DNA from 3 places in the Clostridium subterminale genome. Region 1 is predicted to be linked to each of the others. Evidence: predicted binding sites of a transcription regulator. Region 1 holds the regulator's gene; each other region holds the start of a gene.
What was found. The regulator Rex, encoded in region 1, represses fermentation and respiration genes when NADH is low (regulators of the CRP and FNR family bind a similar motif). The targets are predictions, from matches to a motif close to ATTGTTAANNNNTTAACAAT.

Region 2: hypB (hydrogenase nickel incorporation protein HypB) is a predicted target of Rex. The motif match lies at 2,391-2,410, and genes of this name have one in related genera.
Region 3: ABDZ93_RS14715 (acetyl-CoA C-acetyltransferase) is a predicted target of Rex. The motif match lies at 4,254-4,273, and genes of this name have one in related genera.

What each region holds. Positions count from the first base shown of each region.
Region 1 is NZ_BAAACI010000007.1:569,205-576,138, forward strand. It holds gene ABDZ93_RS16215 (electron transfer flavoprotein subunit alpha/FixB family protein) at 243-1,250, opposite strand; gene ABDZ93_RS16220 (electron transfer flavoprotein subunit beta/FixA family protein) at 1,277-2,062, opposite strand; gene ABDZ93_RS16225 (acyl-CoA dehydrogenase) at 2,076-3,215, opposite strand; gene ABDZ93_RS16230 (short-chain-enoyl-CoA hydratase) at 3,252-4,031, opposite strand; gene ABDZ93_RS16235 (redox-sensing transcriptional repressor Rex) at 4,262-4,915, opposite strand; gene abc-f (ribosomal protection-like ABC-F family protein) at 5,478-6,934, shown strand, end outside.
Region 2 is NZ_BAAACI010000008.1:151,364-158,297, forward strand. It holds gene ABDZ93_RS17215 (FAD-dependent oxidoreductase) at 1-1,351, opposite strand, end outside; gene hypB (hydrogenase nickel incorporation protein HypB) at 1,592-2,263, opposite strand; gene ABDZ93_RS17225 (TetR/AcrR family transcriptional regulator) at 2,531-3,133, shown strand; gene ABDZ93_RS17230 (diguanylate cyclase domain-containing protein) at 3,203-4,129, opposite strand; gene ABDZ93_RS17235 (chemotaxis protein CheC) at 4,122-4,757, opposite strand; gene ABDZ93_RS17240 (response regulator) at 4,750-5,121, opposite strand; cyclic di-GMP riboswitch class II at 5,200-5,282, opposite strand; gene ABDZ93_RS17245 (GNAT family N-acetyltransferase) at 5,421-5,954, opposite strand; gene sstT (serine/threonine transporter SstT) at 6,564-6,934, shown strand, end outside.
Region 3 is NZ_BAAACI010000007.1:216,461-223,394, forward strand. It holds gene ABDZ93_RS14705 (VanW family protein) at 1-1,005, opposite strand, end outside; gene ABDZ93_RS14710 (VanW family protein) at 1,162-2,535, opposite strand; gene ABDZ93_RS14715 (acetyl-CoA C-acetyltransferase) at 2,840-4,018, opposite strand; gene ABDZ93_RS14720 (sigma-54 interaction domain-containing protein) at 4,424-5,782, opposite strand; gene ABDZ93_RS14725 (Gx transporter family protein) at 5,897-6,436, opposite strand; gene ABDZ93_RS14730 (NusG domain II-containing protein) at 6,447-6,839, opposite strand.

The DNA of each region.
Region 1 (6,934 bases):
CATGATTTTTTATTATGGAATATAGACTATTATACATCTATATTACCACATTTTTATATATTTATATTTATATTTATCAAAAATGTCTCAATAAATATAAATATATGTATACAAATTTCAGCCTAATTAGCCTAATTTTCTTATATTTAACAAATGAGGGGTATATACATCTCCGTATATCCCCTCATCTTATGTTAATTGTGTACTATAAAATTCAATTAATATAAAGTCTTACAAACTTATTATTTGCTGATTTCTTTATATTGAGCTATCATTTCTGGAATAACTTTAGCGAAGTCACCTACTAAAGCTACGTCTGCAGATTTCATTATTGGAGCATCTGCATCTTTGTTTATAGCAATTATGAAGTTAGAATCTTGCATTCCAGCTAAGTGTTGGATTGCTCCAGAGATTCCGCATGCTATATATATAGTAGGTCTTACAGTTTTTCCTGTTTGTCCTACTTGAACTGCTTTTTCTACCCAGCCATTATCAACAGCTGCTCTTGATCCAGCTAAAGTTCCTCCCATTACGTCTGCAAGTTCTTGAAGTAAAGCGAAGTTTTCTTTGCATCCAACTCCTCTTCCTCCTGAAACTACGATATCAGCTTCAGTAATGTCTACCATTTCTTTTACTGATTTAACAACTTCCATAGTTTCTGTTCTTATATCAGAAGCTGATAATTGAACGTCAAATTTCTCAACTTGGAAAGTTCTATTTTCATCTTTAGCTAACTTTTCGAAAACTCCAGGTCTTACTGTAGACATTTGTGGTCTATGATCTCCACAAACGATTGTAGCCATTAAGTTTCCACCGAAAGCTGGTCTTGTCATTAATAAGTTGTTGTTTTCTGCATCTACATCAAGTGATGTACAGTCAGCTGTAAGACCTGTTGAAAGTCTTCCTGCAACTCTTGGTCCTAAATCTCTTCCAATGAAGCTAGCTCCAATGAATAGGATTTCTGGTTTTTTAGCGTTTACAACTTCAGTTATAACTTTTGTATATCCGTCAGTTGAATAGTGAGTTAATAACTCGTGATCGCATACTAATACTTTATCTGCTCCGAAAGCACCTAATTCTTTAGTAATTGCATCTATGTTTTTATGTCCAAGTAATATTGCTGTAAGCTCTACTCCTAGCTTGTCAGCTATTTCTCTTCCTTTTCCTAATAATTCTAAAGCAACCTTTTGTAATTCTCCGTCTCTTTGCTCTGCAAAGACCCATACACCTTTATAATCTGCTATATTCATGGTAATTTCCTCCTTAACTTATATCTTTAGATGAAGTGCTTTTCTTTTAATTTTGAAAGCGCAATTGAAGCTGCTTCTTTTGGTGATACTTCAAATATTTCACCTTGACCTTTAGCTTCTTTAGTCATTGATTTTTTAACCTTTGTAGGTGATCCTTTAAGACCAAGTAGGCTAGCATCAACGTTAATGTCTGCTACAGTCCATACTTTAACTTCTTTTTCTTTAGCCATTGCGAATATGTTTTTAATGCTCATATATCTTGGCACGTTTAAAGTTTCGATTGCAGTTAAAAGTACTGGAGTTTTAACTCTGATATTCTCATATCCATCTTCCCAAGCTCTTCTTACGTTTAATACGCCTTCTTTTTCTTCACTAACTGCTTCAACATAAGTTATTTGAGGCATTCCTAAATGCTCAGCAATTTCTGGTCCAACTTGTGCAGTATCTCCATCGATTGCTTGTCTTCCAGCAAATATTACATCATACTCTAAGTTTTTAATAGCTGCAGCTAAAGCGTGAGATGTAGCTAATGTATCAGCTCCAGCAAAAGCTCTATCTGTAACTAGTATAGCTTCATCTGCTCCCATAGCTAATGCTTCTTCTAAAGCTACTTTTGCTTGTGGAGGTCCCATTGTTATAACAGTTACGTGTCCACCATAAGTATCTTTTAATTGTAAAGCTCCTTCTAAAGCATTTTTGTCATCTGGGTTTATTATTGAAGGAACACCATCTCTTATAAGAGTTCCTGTTTTTGGATCTATTTTAACTTCATTTGTATCTGGTACTTGTTTTACACAAACAACTATTTTCATCTTTCACTACCTCCTATTTCAATATGCTTCCTGCGATAACCATTCTTTGAACTTGAGAAGTTCCTTCGTAGATTTCAGTTATCTTAGCATCTCTCATCATTCTTTCAACTGGATATTCTTTAGTGTATCCATATCCACCAAATAATTGAACAGCCTTAGTTGTAACATCCATAGCTACTTCTGAAGCATATAATTTAGCTCTAGCAGCTTCTACTGAGTATGGTTGTCCCATATCTTTTTTATATGCAGCTTTGTATACTAAAAGTCTAGCAGCTTCTATTTGAACATCCATATCAGCAACCATCCATTGAAGTCCTTGGAATGCTGCTATTGATTTTCCGAATTGTTTTCTTTCTTTCATGTAAGCAACAGCTTCATCTAAAGCTCCTTGAGCTAGTCCTAAAGCTTGAGCTGCTATACCAATTCTTCCTCCATCAAGAGTTTGCATTGCAACAGCAAATCCTTTTCCTTCTTTTCCAAGTAAGTTTTCTTTTGGAACTATGCAGTTTTCAAATACTAATTCAGTAGTAGATGATGCTCTTATTCCTAATTTTTCTTCAACTTTACCTATTGAGAATCCTGGGAAATCCTTTTCAACTATGAAAGCAGATATTCCTCTAGTTCCTTTTGATTTATCAGTCATTGCAAATACTACGAAGATATCAGCAACTCCACCGTTTGTTATGAATATTTTTGAACCGTTTAATACGTAGTGATCTCCTTCAAGTACAGCTGTAGTTTGTTGTCCAGCAGCATCAGTACCTGCGTTTGGCTCAGTAAGACCAAATGCACCTAGTTTTTCACCTTTTGCAAGTGGTGTTAAGTATTTTTCTTTTTGCTCTTGAGTACCAAATTGGTATATTGGAGCTCCACATAAAGAAGTGTGTGCAGAAACTATAACTCCTGTAGTTCCGCAAACTTTAGAAAGTTCTTCTACAGTCATAGCGTAAGATACGTTATTTCCACCTGCTCCACCGAATTCAGTTGGGAATGGAATTCCTAACATGTTGTATCTAGCCATTTGCTCTACGTTTTCCATTGGGAATCTTTCTGTAACATCTATTTCAGCTGCTATAGGTTTTACTTCATTAATAGCAAACTCCCTTACCATTTGCTTTACAAGTTCTTGTTCCTTAGTTAATGAAAAATTCATTATAATACCTCCTACTTATACGATTATCTATTTCGATTATCTATTCTTAAAATTCTTGTCTCTTTTTTCAACAAAAGCTGTCATACCTTCTTTTTGGTCTTCAGTAGCAAAACACATTCCAAATGCTTCCGCTTCATATAATACCGCACTATCAATATCCATTTGCAAGCCTCTATTGATAGCAGCCTTACATTGGCTTATAGCTATAGGAGCATTCTTAGCTATTTTATTAGCCATAGCTTTTGCTTCATCTAAAAGTGTTTCTGGTTCTACCACTTTGTTTACTAATCCAATTCTTAAAGCTTCTTCAGCATTGATCATGTCACAAGTGTAAATTAACTCTTTTGCAATTCCTTCACCTACAAGTCTTGATAACCTTTGAGTTCCGCCAAACCCAGGAGTTATTCCAAGCCCTGCTTCTGGTTGTGCAAACTTAGCTTTAACTGATGCAATTCTAATATCACAAGCCATTGCAAGTTCACATCCGCCACCTAATGCAAAACCATTAACTGCAGCTATAACAGGTTTTTCAAGTTTTTCAATTTTTCTAAAAACCCCATTCCCAAGAATACCAAATTCTTTACCTTCTATAGCATTCATTTCTTTCATTTCTGAAATATCAGCTCCAGCAACGAAAGCTTTACCTTCTCCTGTAAGAATAACTGCATAAATTTCTTTATCCCCAGAAATTTCTTGGATAACACAATCAATTTCTTTTAAAGTTTCTGTGTTTAAAGCATTTAATGCTTTAGGTCTGTTTAGTTTAACTAAAGCCACATTTCCTTCTTTTTCCAAGACTATGTTCTTATAATCCATGTTCAAAATCCCCCATGCAATTTTTCAGGTGTTAGCCGCCATAAATCGTTATTAATTTAACAAAAATAGTGATTAAGGTTCTAATACCTTAATCACTATTATAGACTGTTTATAATTCTTTTTCAACTACATTTATGTTTTTTATAAAATCTTTTTCTTCCATTTGTATAGCTAAATTAAAAAAGTTTACTGACAATACAAATTTTTCACAACTTGTATTGCCCATTCTTTTAATTAAGGAAGTCTTCTTCTTTTTCACGCTCATTTAATAAGTAACTTAAAGTCATTAAACTTTCATTAAGATGTACATTTTCTACAATAACATCTTCATTAACCTTTAAATCTATAGGTGCAAAATTCCATATTCCCTTTACACCATTTCTTGTTACAACATCTGCTACACCTTGAGCTCTATTTTTAGGAACACAAATTATAGCTATATTAATCTTTTCCCTCTGTAAGAAACTGTCTAGCTCATCCATATCTCTTATTTCTATATCTCTTATTTTAAGTCCAATAAGTTTTACATTCACATCAAAAATACCCTTTAGATTAAACGCCATCTTATCAAAAGTTGTATAATTAGCAATTGCTTGACCTATATTTCCAGCTCCAATGATTACAGTATTATATTCTTTATTAAGTCCCAATATAACAGATATTTGATATAATAATTCCTTAACATTATACCCATACCCTTGCTGACCAAAATCTCCAAAACAATTTAAATCTTGTCTTATTTGTGAAGCTGTAAATCCAATTCTTTCACTTAATTCTTTAGATGATATTCTATCAACCTCATTTTTATCTAATTCACGTAAATATCTATAGTACTTAGGCAGCCTTTTTATTACGGCCATAGAAATGCTTCTTTTCTTCTCCACCTATTATCAACTCCTCGTTTTTGTTCTCATATTTTTAAACTTTATTTCTATATTGTAACTTTCCCAAAAATACTCTTTAAGTCAACTATTATACTCTCATGTTTAACAAACTTTTGATTCATATAGCTATTATACTATACTAACCATAAGTTTGTTATATATTTTTTATCCGATGACTACCAGCTCTAATACTCCTCTCTTCTTTAAAAGTTGGAGTTAAGAGCTGTTATGTCCCTGGATAACGATTCCCCCTAAAGGACGACGACTTCTAAGTATCAAATAAATTAATGCTAAGAACTCTGTTTATCAAATAAATAAACTATAATGCTATATTTTACATTTAAAATGACACATTGTACATATAAATTATAATTATTTTTCAACTTTTTTATAAATAGTCAATATAGCCTTATAATCTAAACTTTTACACGTATTTTACTTTTTATTATATTATATATAAATCTGTCTTATTATTCACAATACCCACTAATCTACCCTAATATACAAATTAATTTAATTTTTTTAGCTTTCATGATAAAATGCTAGTAGGACGGTGAAATAAATGATAGTTTTAAGTTGTAAAAATATAAGTAAATACTTTGGAATAGATATGATTTTAAAAGATATTACCTTCAACATAAATGAAGGTGAAAAAATAGGATTAATAGGTGCTAATGGTGCTGGTAAATCAACTCTATTTAAAATTTTAACTAATCAAATGGAATATGATAGTGGCGAGCTATTTATAGATAAATCAAAGGAACTTGGATATCTCTCTCAAAATCTTTCCCTAGATTCAGATAACACCATATATACTGAACTTCTTTCAGTATTTAAGTCACTGCTAGATATGGAGGAAAGACTACATAATTTAGAAGAAAAGATGAAAGAGCCTTATGATGCATCTAAAGAGGATTATCACAATAAAATTATAAGAGATTATACTACTTTAACAGAGGTATATGAAAATCGTGGTGGCTACACTTATAAAGGCGAAATTAGTCGTGTACTTAAAGGACTCGGTTTCACAGAAATTGATTTTGATAAGTCCATATCCATATTAAGCGGTGGCCAAAAGACTAGAGTTGCTTTATGTAAGCTGCTTCTTAGAAAACCTGAAATCTTGCTTCTAGATGAGCCTACAAACCATCTTGACCTAGATGCTATAGAATGGTTAGAAAACTATCTCAAAGAAGTTAAAGGTACAATTATAGTAATTTCCCACGATAGATTCTTCTTAGATGCTATTACTAACAAAACTATAGAGCTTATAGGCGGAACTGCACAGTGCTATAACGGAAATTATACAGCCTTTATAGACCTTAAAGAGAAAAATAAAGAGGTAATGCAAAAGGCTTACGATCTTCAACAGGCAGAGATTAAAAGACAAGAGGAGATTATAGCTAAGTATAAATCCTTCAACCGTGAAAAAAGTGTAAGAGCTGCTGAAAGTCGTCAAAAAGCCTTAGATAAGATTGAAAGAATAGAAGCACCTATTAAAGATGCTAAAGCTTCTAAAATAAAATTTGAGACTCAAATCAAAAGTGGTAATGATGTTCTTTATGTAGAAAATTTAAGTAAAAGTTTTGGTGAAAAACTTCTATTTGAAGGCTTAAATATGGATATTAAGCGTGAAGAAAAAATTGCCCTTATAGGTGAAAATGGTCGTGGTAAAACTACTTTATTTAGAATAATTATGGATAAAATACCTTCTGATAATGGGGTTAAGGTGTTAGGTAAGAATGTCTTTGTTGGATATTATGATCAAGAACAATCTAATTTAAACCTCAATAAAACTATTTTAGATGAGGTATGGGATGACTTCCCACATATGACCACCACTGAAATACGCTCTGCTCTTGCAGCATTCCTATTTACAGGGGATGATGTATTTAAATCCATCTCTACTCTTAGTGGTGGAGAAAAATGTAGAATTAACTTACTAAAACTAATGCTTTCTAAGTCTAATTTCCTTCTTCTAGATGAGCCTACAAACCACTTAGATATTATGTCTCGTGA
Region 2 (6,934 bases), on a different contig from region 1:
CAATTTTTTTACCATACTCGTGTCTACGCTTAGGCACATATCGGTGATCAATATTTAAATCTTGGTCTGCAATAAATTTTTTGATTTCATCAATAGCAACTGGATCATCAATATCCCCTCTAGTACAATCTGTTTCACATTTTCTTGGACAAATACGTCCGCATACTGCTGGAAATGGATTTTCTTGTTTGATAAGCTCAAGAGCTTCCCTATACCTTCCCTGAGATGCAAGTTTAACATAGCCTTGAACAGCAATATGAGCTGGGCAATTGGTTTTACAAGGACTTGTACCCGTATCAACTACATCTTTCCTATTTATTCGATAATCAGGATTCCATTTATCAGGACCCCAATCTGTATCCCTAGGGGTTTCTGTTCTTTTTATCTCAGTAGTAACTGGTGTTTTGGAACATAATTTTTGACCTAATTGTAGTGCATTAACAGGACAATTTTGAACACATTCTCCACAAGCAACGCATTTATCTTTGTCCACTTTAGAAACATAGTTTGAGCGTACCATATCAGCATTAATGAACATACTAGCAGTTCTTAAAGATAGACATGAACATCCACAGCAATTACAAATAGCATGAGTTTTACCTGAACCATCCAAATTAGGTATCTGATGCATTAAACCATTTTCCTCTGCTCTCTTAATAATTTCAAAGGCTTCTTCTCGAGTAATCTGTCGACCTCTCTTTGTACGTATATAATATTCTGCAGCATGCCCCATCTGAATACAAATATCTTCCTTCAGGTGACCGCAACCTTCTCCCATAGCTTCTCTTGCTGTACGACATGAACAATCAGCAACTGAGAAAATATCATTGTCATTAAGATATTTAGAAACTTCCTCATAGGATGCTCTTCTTGTTTCACCTTCAATAGCATGTTCTATAGGAATAACACGCATAAGACCTACCCCTACAGGAAAACTACCCGCTGTCTTAGGTCCTCTTACTCTTCCATAAGCTTCAAAAGCTCTGGGAATTTGAGGATACTTTTCAACATTCTTTTTATTGTTAACCATCATTTCCATGATGCCGGGAACCCATGTCTCATACCAAAATGTATCTACTCCATCAATTTCATTTACAAAACAAACACCTGCATCTGCTAATTCTAACAAAAGTTCTGTTGTTCTTTCTACAGATTTGCCACATAAAGGAGCAACATCTTTAGCTGTAACTTTTTTACGTATTTCCATACAAAGTACTACTTCGGCCATTTCCTCTGTAACAACAGGTTCAAGAATCATATACTCCGGATCTGTAGTTTTTATTTCATTTTTCGAGCCACGTTTCTTATTGCTGATGTGATTTGCAAGATCAAGTACCTTTTCCTTGACCATATATTATCCCTCCCAATAATAATTATATGTGAGCCATAACCCAAAATATAAACACTAATGTTACAATATATTATAAGTATGGCAAGTTTCTTTATTAGTAATAAGTATATGAAAATAGTCAGCACTTTTAGGTTTATTAAGTTATTAAAACAAAAGTAACTGAAATGAGCTGATTATTATCTATGGTCAAAATCACACAAAAATCGTTTTACATTTTTAATATTATGAATATTAAAAAAATTATTTATCCTTCCAACTATTTACTTGTGTACGTATCCAGTCAACCCATTCACCAATTCCATCTCCATTTTTAGCTGAGATTGGAATAACTTTAATATTGGGATTCAGTTTTTTTACTCTCTCTTTTACTGCCTCTAAATCAAATTCAAAATAGTCTGCTGCATCCATTTTATTAACTAATAAAACATCAACTATAGAAAACATTAAAGGATATTTTAAAGGTTTATCATCCCCCTCAGGTATGCTTAGAATCATAGCATTTTTAGATGCACCAGTGTCAAATTCCGCTGGACACACCAAATTACCGACATTCTCTAATATTACAAAATCAACATTTTCAGTTCCAAGCCCCTCTAAACCTTGTCTAGTCATATCAGCATCAAGATGACACATTCCTCCTGTGTGCAACTGAATTACTTTAGCACCAGTCTGTGAAACCTTATGTGCATCAACATCTGAATCAATATCAGCTTCTAAAATACCAATATTCATTTCATTTTTCAAAGCCTCAATTGTTCTTAAAACGGTCGTCGTTTTCCCAGAACCAGGTGATGACATGAGATTTAATAAAAAGACCCCATCTTTTTTTAAATCCTCTCTAAGTAGTTCTGCCTGACGGTCATTGTTGTCAAAAACATTTTGCTTGATTTCTAAAACTTTATATGCCTCCATATAACCTCTCCCCCATTTCATACTTAATTTAGGTTATTTTATTGAAGTAGCCTCTAATATATAATTACCAGCTATCCCACAATATAACATAACAGTTGTTATGTTTATGATATAATACATATTTTCCTTTGTCAATGAATTAACATTCAAAATAATAAATATATTGCGAAAATATTAAATGCTATATTCTTTAAACAATAGTACTGTGATAAAGGAAAACCTATATTGTAAAATTATGATATACTATTTATAAATGGGGTGAATAATATGGACGCTAATCAACAAAATCAAAAAAAACAACGTATTTTAGATGCCGCAATTAGTGTATTTATAGAAAATGGCTTTGAAGAAACAAGTTTGCGTGAAATAGCCTCAGCTGCTGGTCTTACTACTGGTGCCATATACCATCATTTTAAGAATAAGGACGAGCTATTCTACCATGCAGTAAAGGAAGCTACGTACTTTGCTCAAAAGCTCTCTGAAAAAGATGAAAGTAGTAATCTTAAAAGCACTGAAAATATGTTAAATGAAATTAGTAATAAAGTTAGAGAACGTATGTCAAAAGTTAATGAGCAACGCCTTTTAGTTCTATTAATAGGTTATGTGTTATCAAAAGGTGGATCTCTTAGTGAAAGCCTTAAACAAGATTATAATGAAATAATCAACAAAGTAGCAGATATGTACTTTTACGCATTTGGTATTGAAAATGAAGACTATAAAAAAAGTCTTGCTACTATTTTAATAGCAGCACTAGATGGTATTGCAATGCAATATTCCCTTGGGGTATTAAAGCAGGAAGATGAAAAGTTTAAGGACACCTTTGTTAATTTTTTTGTAGAAAGCATTCCTGCATTTATGCAAAAAAAATAAACTCTAAGCTAAGTTACATAAAACAAGGATACTTGTAATCTCTACACAGTACCCTTGTTTTTACTATTATTAAAAGAAATAGTATCCATCCCCACCTAGTTTTTTAGCTTTATACATTGCTCTATCTGCTTCTAATATTAGTTCATCAATATCATTAGCCTCATCGGGTAATATACTAATACCTATGCTTAAAGATATTTTTATTTGCTCTTCTTTACAATATAAAATTTCAGTACTATTATTAATTCTGGAGGCTACAGCTTCGCAATCATGGTAACTCTTTATAGAATGTAGCAATATTAAAAATTCATCTCCACCAAATCTAGCAATTATATCCCCATTTCTAGTAGATTCTTTTAATATTTTAGCTACATGAATGAGAACCTCGTCACCTTTTTTATGTCCATATGTATCATTTATATATTTGAATTTATCAACATCTATAAACATAAGCCCTAAAAGACTATTATTTCTTTTAGCATTATTATAAAATTCATCTGCCATTTTATAAAATAATGTTCTATTTGCTACACCTGTTAGTCCATCATAATAAGCTAATTTATTAATAGTTTTTTCCTTTTCCTTTAATTCTTTATTTAAAATATATAATTCATTCACATATTTTTTTAGTTGATCGATACGTAAAAATTGATTAGTCACATCAATAAATTCAATAAGTATAAAATTCAAATTATCTTTCTCTATTCTACTTATCTTTAAATTTAAATTTTTATTATTACTTAGCAAATCTTTATGCATTGCTGCTGAAAAAAATATTTTTCTTCCATCATTGACTATGCACTTCATTGTATCTTTAAAATAACCTTTATTCAGACTTGGAATAATATCATATATACAGCTATTTATTACCTTATCCTCACTAATATGAGTTAAACATTCCATATAGCTATTCCAAAATAAAACTTTTAAATCTTCGTCTAATATTATTATTCCTTCATCTATACTATCTAATATATTATATAAAATTCTATCCACAGAAATCATCTTCTATCATTCCTACTTTATTTAATAATTGACTTAATGAACTTAAAGTAAGATTAATTATTATAGCACCTGCTATTTCTGAATTGTCTATTTTAAAGGTTATATATAGCATCAAAATATGCTCATACTCTTTGCTCTTTATATTTTTTTCAAAATCTACTTTATTAAATACGTTAACTTCTGGTAAAGTATAATTTAATCTTAATTTTAGATAATTTCCTATTTCTCCAATTATTGAATTTAATATTATATTACCAATTTCCTTTATAATATCAAAATCTATATCAGTAAAATTCATATTACTTAGTTGATTTTCATCATTTTCATTTAAACACAGGTCTATAAATGTTCTCATTTTATCTGCTGGAAATATTAAACTTGCCTTTCCTCTCAGTTCATCTTCAAATGCTATAGAGGATACCATTATAGTTCCTTGCATTACTTGTGGAAGATAATCATCTATTGCTATTGTTTTTTCATTTAAACTTAAAATTTTCAAATTTGGTACATTTAATAATATTTTTTTATTTATTATTTCAGACAGTATACTCGCTGATTTACCAACACTTATATTAAATAACTCTTTTAATATATCTTCTCTTTCTACTCTATTATTCATTTCGAACATTCCTTATTATCTCACATATAGATTTGGCTTTTTCTTCAGTAAAGGGCTTGTTTATAAATTCTATTACCCCATATGATTCTATTTCTTCTTTTATACTTTTTTGAACATCTGCAGAAACTACAATTATTTTTGCATTAGAATCATACTCATTTATTAGTTTTATCAGTTCTCCTCCATTTAATTTAGGCATTAATAAATCCACAAATGTATAATCAGGTTTAATACTTTTGTACTTTTCTAATCCTTCTTCTCCATCCTTTGCAAAATAAGTGTTTACACCATCTAAATATTTTACAATTAAGTTACCTATTATTTTTTGAGAAAAAGTAGAATCATCAATAATTAAAATATTCATTTTTACATATACCTCCTATGTTTAGTTATGTAATAATTCATCAAATATAAAATTAAAACCCTATATTCATAAAATTATGAATATAGGGTCGGTTGCATCACTAACTCCATACATATAAGATGCCCAAACTAAATATGTATTTCACAGTTTCCCTTGTATTTTAATCCAATTTAAATTATAACATTTAAATATTATCATTTAATATAAACTGTTTCAATAGTTATTTATCTTAATTTTCAAAGTTATACTTTAATTGGGTTAGTTGACTAATCTTTTATTTGCTCATGCATGTGTCATTTTTATAATGAAAACTCTAATTGATAATCTCTTGTGTCATTTTCATATAGTTCTTGATTTATTTCCTCCGCTTCTTTACATCCTATTGAAAAATAAAAAGCAATTGTTTCTTCAGCAGAACCTGCACAAATATAAATTTTATCTGCTTTCCACTCTCTTGCAACATTTGCAGAAAGTATGAATAACCTTTTGCCTATTCCTTTATTTCTACATTCTAAAGTTATGAAAAGTTGATCTAATAAAACATAATTAAATTTTTCACCAAAAAATTTACGGTTAACTGTTGAAAATCCCAATAATTTGTTATTCGTATCAAAAGCACCAATGGCACTTCCACCACTTAAAATAGTTTTTTTCAACTCTCTAAGATGGTATTCATACCCATTTGGCCAATCACAATCATGATAATTGATTTCCACTAATTTACGGTTTCCATCCACCTCTCTCCATGCCTTTCCTATATATTGAGATGGATTCATTTTGTTTATATGCTCACATTCTCCTAATTCTAATTTTCTATATATAACATTTGACATACTTTTACCTCCCCATATTTATGTATAGTAACCTTGACTATATAATACTTTGAACTCTTTAGAAATTACCTTTTTCTATTAAGTTCTTTACAATAACTCTACTTTTTCATCTTTTATTTACATAATACACATATTCAAGTAAAAAGCCAATAACTCAAGCTTTAATGCTTGAATTTATTTTTCCTGCATACTTTAGTAAAATCTTCGTTTTCGATTAAAGTTTTATTTTGAGTGAATAATTAACGAAGTACTATCCTAAAATAGTATTGATATAGGTAACTATATGTTTTAATAATGCTTGTCTAAAGGTAAATTCCTGCATTCAAAGTGATTTTATTAAAATTTTGAATTTAATCATATTCACCTTTAGATTAGATTTACACTAATTTTAATGATAATTTCAAAATAAATTATACTTTCAAATTATTTATTTTATAGGACATTTATGTAAAGGTGTCCATTAATTAATTGAAAATTCATATGCTTTTCCACTTCACATTAGTGAAGATTCATGATAAACTTATTTTTACCAAAGTATTTCCTAGTAACAAATTTAAATTCACTTCACCTTACTTAGTTTTTATCTTACGTAATAGGAGGAAAAATATTATGAAAAATCTAATGAAGAAATGGAATAAATTAAGTTTAGTAAAAAGAATAATTATAGGCCTAATCATTGGTATTATATTGGCGGTAACCATTCCTGATGTTGCAAAGCCATTATCAATTTTTGGTTCTTTATTTGTCGGTGCTTTAAAAGCCATTGCACCTATACTAGTATTATTTTTGGTAACGGGAGCCATTTCACAACACAAAAGTGGTCATGAAACCAATATGAAAACTGTTATCATTCTTTATCTTTTAGGAACATTCTTAGCAGGACTTGTTGCTGTTATTGCAAGCTTTATGTTCCCAGTAAGCCTAACCCTTGTAGCTGGTGTTGAAAACATCACGCCTCCTGGTGGTGTGGTGGAAGTTCT
Region 3 (6,934 bases), 350 kb from region 1:
CTCATCTGGAAGTATTCCTGAGTCTAATACAGCATTATGAAGAGTTGAGGATACCTGGCAAATACCACCGCCATATCCAATCTCAACCTTATCCCCTACATAAACGCCTCCTGGTTGATACCCTTTATCTGCTGTAGTATCACCAACTGTAGTATTAAAACTAAAACTTTCTCCTGGCATTAATACTATACCATTTACAGTTTGAGCTCCTAAAGATATATTCGTACTTCTGCTCCAATCTGAACTTCCAAAACTAGTAGTTTTAGTTCCAATTCTAGTGTCAATAGTTGATAATTTTTCCTTAGTTTTAGTAGGTGCCTCATCTTTTATCATTGCAGTTACTTCTATGTTTCCTGATTTAGTTTCCGATACCTTAGCATTTATATCATTAACCAACGCTTGTACATCTAAAGTCTTTCCAACTACTTCTTCAGTAACATTAAATCCTGAGCCTGATTTTTCTATAGTAGCATCCTTCTTAGCAACATTAATTTCACTTTCCATTTGCTTAGCAACAGTATTTATAATTTCGTTATTATAGGTAAATGTTATTGGAAAGTCTTTTTTATCAGAACTCTTTATTGCTTTAAACTTGTCTAGATATCCAAGATCTCTATTATATTTAAAGGCTTCATTTACAGTTTCATCTATATTAAACTCCACATGTAAGTCAGTGTAGTTAATAGCATACTCCTTATCTCCAGCTTTAATTTTAATATTTCGGTTACCAATTTCGTCGTTATATTTACTATTTAGTTCTTGTACTACTTGGTCCTTAGCTTTACCACCTACATCTATTCCTTCAATCTGCACACCTGGCATAATTAAATTCTCATATTTTGATACAGTTGTATTGATGTATGCTGTTGTCCCTATAAATACTAAAAGAACTATAGTTATTACGGAAGAAATTGCTATGATCTTAGCTTTCATATTAGATTTTTTAGCATCTGGGGCTGGTGAAAGCTTTGATCCATTATCGCCCTTCTCTAGATTCATATCCATAGTAACATTCCTTTCATTTTACAATTAAAAATCGATTTAACATATAAATTATATCATATGTTAATTATATTTTCATTACGATTTCATTACATAATTGCTTGCTATTGTAAAATCTTATTATTAATATTCTATACATGCAATTCCTTCCCTATACCTCTACCCATTTCTTCTAATAATCTTATTTATAGGCTTATATATCTCATCACATATTACCTCTTCTTTTACTTCCTTTTTATTTTCTAAGGTTTTTCTATAAACCTTTACCTTATAACCCTTACTACCTAGATTCTCAACTTTCTCCTCACCTTCATCTAAGGTTATATCCTTTTTATATTCTATCTTTTGAGGGATTTCTTCATATACTTTACTAATTATTTCATACTTTTTATTAGCTAATTCTTTATAGGAATATATATTAAATATTATTTTATTATTTTCTACTATAGCATCAATATAAATTGGATATGGTAAAGTGTTTTCAAACTTATAATCTACTAAATTATAATAAATAGTTGCATCCATGCCTTTATCAACATATCCTACTGGCATAGAATGATGAGTTATCTCTGTGGGCAGTATTCCAGCCCTTACTATTGCATTATGAAGAGTTGTAGATACCTGACATATACCTCCACCTAATTCAGATTGAAGCTTATTATCTTTTATAACTGGTACCTCTACATACCCTTTTTCTTTCGTACTCTCCCCTACTAGTTTATTAAAGCTATATTCTTCATCTGGCATTAAAACTATGCCACTCGCTGCTGCAGTTGCTACTTTAATGTTGGTAGCTATTACATCATCTAGAAAGTTTGTACTAAAACTAGATATTATTGTATTGATCCTTTGCAAGTCTTTAGTATTTATATTTGGCTCTTCTATACTAATAGGTAATTCGAGAGTAACATCACCTTTATTGTTCTCAGTATTACTTTTTACAACTTCTTCAACCTGAGAAATAAAATCTTTTCTATTTATTTCTTCTTTTGAAGAACTTTCACTAACTTTTAGTTTTCCATCTTCTTTGATTATAGTTGCATTTCTAACTTCCTTGCTAAAAGTTTTCTCAATTTCATCCAACAAAGAATCTACAGCTTTTATATTATAGCTATACTCAATATCAAAATCTACTTTCTTAGGATTTTTTATCGACTTATAACCTTCCCTTATAGATAAATCCTTTCCATGATTTAAAGCTTCTATAATAGTTTCCTGTAAGTTGCTTTTTATACTTAAGCTATCATAATCAATTTTATATTCTTTATCTTTCACCTTTATCTTAATATCATTATTAATAAGTTCTTTAGTTTTTTCATTTAAAAGCTTTATAGCTTCATCCTTAGTTTTTCCTCCAATTTCAATTCCTTCTACAAAAACTTGAGGATAAATTTTATCTTCATAGCTACTTACGGTACGCTTCATATATCCATAATAAAATAAAAGATATACCACTATAAAAACAATTATTAATGCAATAATAATTAAAAAAATATTTTTATTATCTTTTCTTTTTTGCTTTCTTTTTCCCATATAAAATTCTCCTCCCATGGTATTTAAATTAGCTTGTGTAGTATTTCATGAAATATTCTAGTCAAAATAAAAAATCAGCTCATTGTAAAGTTACAATGAACTGATTTTTTTATTTATACTAAAAAAGTTATAGCTAATTAATAATTCTCTTTCTCGCTTTGCTCGTAAGTACACTCCTTCTTGCATGCGTTCGAAATGTTAAATCAAAGATTTTCTTTTCTCGCTTTGCTCGCAAGGATACTCCTTCTTACATGCGTTCGAATGAGTAAGTTCCACTAACCAAATCATAGATTTGGAGTGTCACTTATCTTTCTACTACTATTGCGATTCCTTGTCCGCCACCTATGCATAGTGTAGCAAGACCTTTTTTATCATCTCTCTTAATCATTTCGTAGATAAGAGTAGTTAATATTCTAGCTCCAGATGCTCCAACTGGGTGTCCAATAGCTATTGCTCCACCATTTACATTTACTTTGTTCATGTCAAATTTTAAATCTTTAGCTACTGCTAATGATTGTGCAGCAAAGGCTTCGTTTGCTTCTATTAAGTCTAAATCTTCAACTGTTAATCCAGCTTTAGATAAAGCTTTGCTTGTAGCTTCGAATGGTCCATATCCCATTATTTGTGGATCAAGACCTGCTGATGCGTAAGATTTTATAGTTGCAAGATAGCTAACTCCTAATTGTTCAGCTTTTTCTTTAGACATAACTATGAACATAGCAGCTCCATCATTTATTCCTGAAGCGTTACCTGCAGTAACTGTTCCACCTTTTTTGAAAGCTGGCTTAAGTTTTCCTAATTTCTCTATTGTTGAACCAAATTTAGGGAATTCATCTGTATCAAATACAATTGGATCTCCTTTTCTTTGTGGTATTTCAACTGGTACTATTTCATCTTTAAATCTTCCTTCTTTTACAGCTTTTTCAGCTTTTAATTGGCTACTTAAAGCAAATTCATCTTGCATTTCTCTTGTAAGACTCCATTTTTCAGCTATATTTTCTGCAGTAACTCCCATGTGATAATCATAGAATGCATCCCAAAGACCATCTTTAATCATAGTATCAACCATTGTTGAATCGCCCATTCTTTGTCCCCATCTAGATGTTGGTAATACATATGGTGCATTACTCATTGATTCTGTTCCACCACAAAGGATTACGTCTGCATCTCCTGATTTTATTGCTTGAGCTGCAAGTGTTACAGCTTTTATTCCTGAACCACAAACTTTATTAATACTAATTGCTGTAGATTCTTCTTTTAAACCAGCCTTTAAAGCTACTTGTCTTCCAACATTTTGTCCAAGTCCAGCGCTTATAACATTACCTATAATAGCTTCATCTATAATAGCTGGATCTATTCCTGCTCTTTTTATTGCTTCTTTTGCAGCTACAGCACCAATTTCTGCTGCTGATAATTTTGATAATGAACCTCCAAATGATCCTACTGCTGTTCTAGCAGCACTTACAATAACAACTTCTTTCATATTAACTCCATCCTTTTCTTTAAATAATTTATTGTGTTAGATACTATTTTATCCCTTGTTTATATATCTACACTTGTTTATATATCTACATAGGGTTACTAAGTCTATGTTTATTACGCTTATTTATATAGCAGTTTCCATGCCAACTTCTACAACCCCCTAAATATCTAGTTTCTAGTTAATTGATGAAAATAAAACTGTAAACTCGAGTTTACAGTTTTTCCTTAAACAAATCTTTGTTAATATTATAACTTTAATGTTAAATAAATCACCTAAAGCAAAATCAATAATTAGCAGTTTTTTTTCATCATTTATTAATACATTAAATCTAATTAAAGGGTTAATTATCCAAAATGTTACACACATGTAAACTTAGTTTACATGTGTGCTTTAGTTTACACTATTTTAAAGTTCCATATTAAATCTATTAATCTTCTTGTAAAGACCTTGCCTACTAATACCCAAAACCTTAGCAGTTTCATTCTTATTCCCATTAAGTTTCTCTAAAGTTTCCATAATTACCTGCTTTTCTACTTCATCTACTATGTCTTTAAGTTGCTTATTTTCATAATCAATCTTTCTTTTATTACAATCTAATATCTTCGCTGGTAAATGCTCTGGTAAAATTTTAAGCTCTGTATTAAGTAAATTTATTGCTCTTTCAATAACATTTTCTAATTCCCTAACGTTACCCGGCCAGTTATAACATTTAAGATAATCTAAAGTTTCTTCTGTTATTCCTTCACTATATATTCCATATTTATTACATAGCTTAACTCTTAAGGCCTCTGCTAATGGTCCTACATCTTCAATTCTTTCTCTTAATGCTGGAAGTTTGACATGCATAACATTTAATCTATAATATAAATCTTGTCTAAACTTACCATCTTGAGTTAGCTGTAATAAGTTTTTATTTGTAGATGCTATAATCCTTACATCTATCTTCTTTACATCATTACTACCTACTCTTACAATTTCTCTATCTTGAAGAACTCTTAGCAATTTTACCTGCATAAAAAGAGGCATATCTCCTATTTCATCTAAAAGAATAGTTCCTCCATCTGCAAGCTCAAACTTACCTTTCATTCCAGTTTTCTTTGCTCCTGTAAATGCCCCTTCTTCATAACCAAACATTTCTGATTCAAATAGCTCTGTCGGTATAGCTCCACAGTTTATTTTAACAAAAGGCTTCCTTGCTCTTTTACTACTATTGTGTATAGACTGTGCAACTAATTCTTTTCCTGTACCACTCTCACCTGTAATTAATACAGATGAATCGCCCCTTGCAATCTTCTCTGCAAATTTTATAGCTGCTAAGAAACTAGAGCTATTTCCAATAATTTTATCAAAGGTATAGGTTGCTTTATTCTCAACAGTAAGTTCATTTTTATAAAACTGAACTTCTTTTTCTAAATGAGATATTTTACTACTTAAAATTTTAAAATTATCTATATCCTTAAACATAACTCTACCTATAGCACCTCTAATTTTCCCATTTATTACTATAGGAACTCTCATAGATATCATTTTATGTTCATTAACCTCTTGTATATCTCCAACTTCTTTAAATCCATTTTTAGCTATAAGATGTAATTTTGTATTAGGTATAACCTTAGTTACATGCTTACCCTCTGGTTCTTTACATCCCAAAAACTTCTTATATCCATCTGTCATCATTGTGATAATTCCATCTTCATTAACCACTACAATGTATTCATTTAAACTATTAAATGCAAAATTGAGTATTTCTTCATCAACCCTCATATATTTTCCCTCCTAAATAAAATACATTATTTTAAGTTTCCATATACCAAGTAAAATTATACCATTTCATAGATATATTTTTAGTGGTTTTTTCTCTTTTTATACAATTTACTCCTAAAACCATTGTCCATTTACACCAAAAATTTTTTTTAAATGTTCTACTGCAAAATTGCTTGTAATTCCAACAAATATACCAGTTCCTATACCTGCCACACTCATAATAGGCAAATATAGCATAATACTCATAGTTTTCACTATTAATGAAGCAGCAAGTAATTGGCCTACATTATGGAATACTGCCCCTGCACAACTTACCCCTACAATACTTACTTTTTCTTTTCCTAGATATTTTGTAAACACCATAAATATATAACTTAAAATTCCACCGGATAAACTATATATTAATCGAGATACACTCCCTCCAAACATTACAGAAAGTAAAATTCTTAAAAATAACACTAAAAAAGCTTCCTTATAACTTAAAGTGTATAATGCTATTACCGTAATGATATTAGCAAGTCCTAACCTTGTTCCCGGAGTTATAAATGGCACGGGAATCATATTTTCAAATATATGTAGAACTAAAGACATGGCCACTAATAGGGATATGTATATCATTTTTCTAATATTTTTACTAACTTCTTTATTGTTCATTATTTTCACCTCAACGAGAAATTACATCTTCTCCTTCACTACTCTTTTGTTCTCCTACAATTTCAATAATTAATCTATTAGGCAGACATACTATTCTTTCTCCAACCTCTCCTATAAATCCTTCATCTATGCATATTCTGTCCTTACAATCTGCATCTACAATTCCTATCTTCATATTATGAACCACAACTTTATTAATTCCATAGGATGAGTTAAATGTAAATTCTTCATCTAACGCCTCTTTTAATTCGACTCTCTTTTTCTCTTCACCATCTATAGAAATAACAGCATAATTTATTCCTTCATAACTCCTCTGATAATTTTTTAGCATTATGTAAGGTATAAATGATACTATTAGTAATATTACAATTATTACCACATCCATTTTTTTCATTAATTTCATATCCATTCTGCTCCTATACATTTAATAGTTCAAATAAAATAATTTTAATCTTTTATTCTTATTATATCAATATGTTGACCTAAATTCCTTAGTGA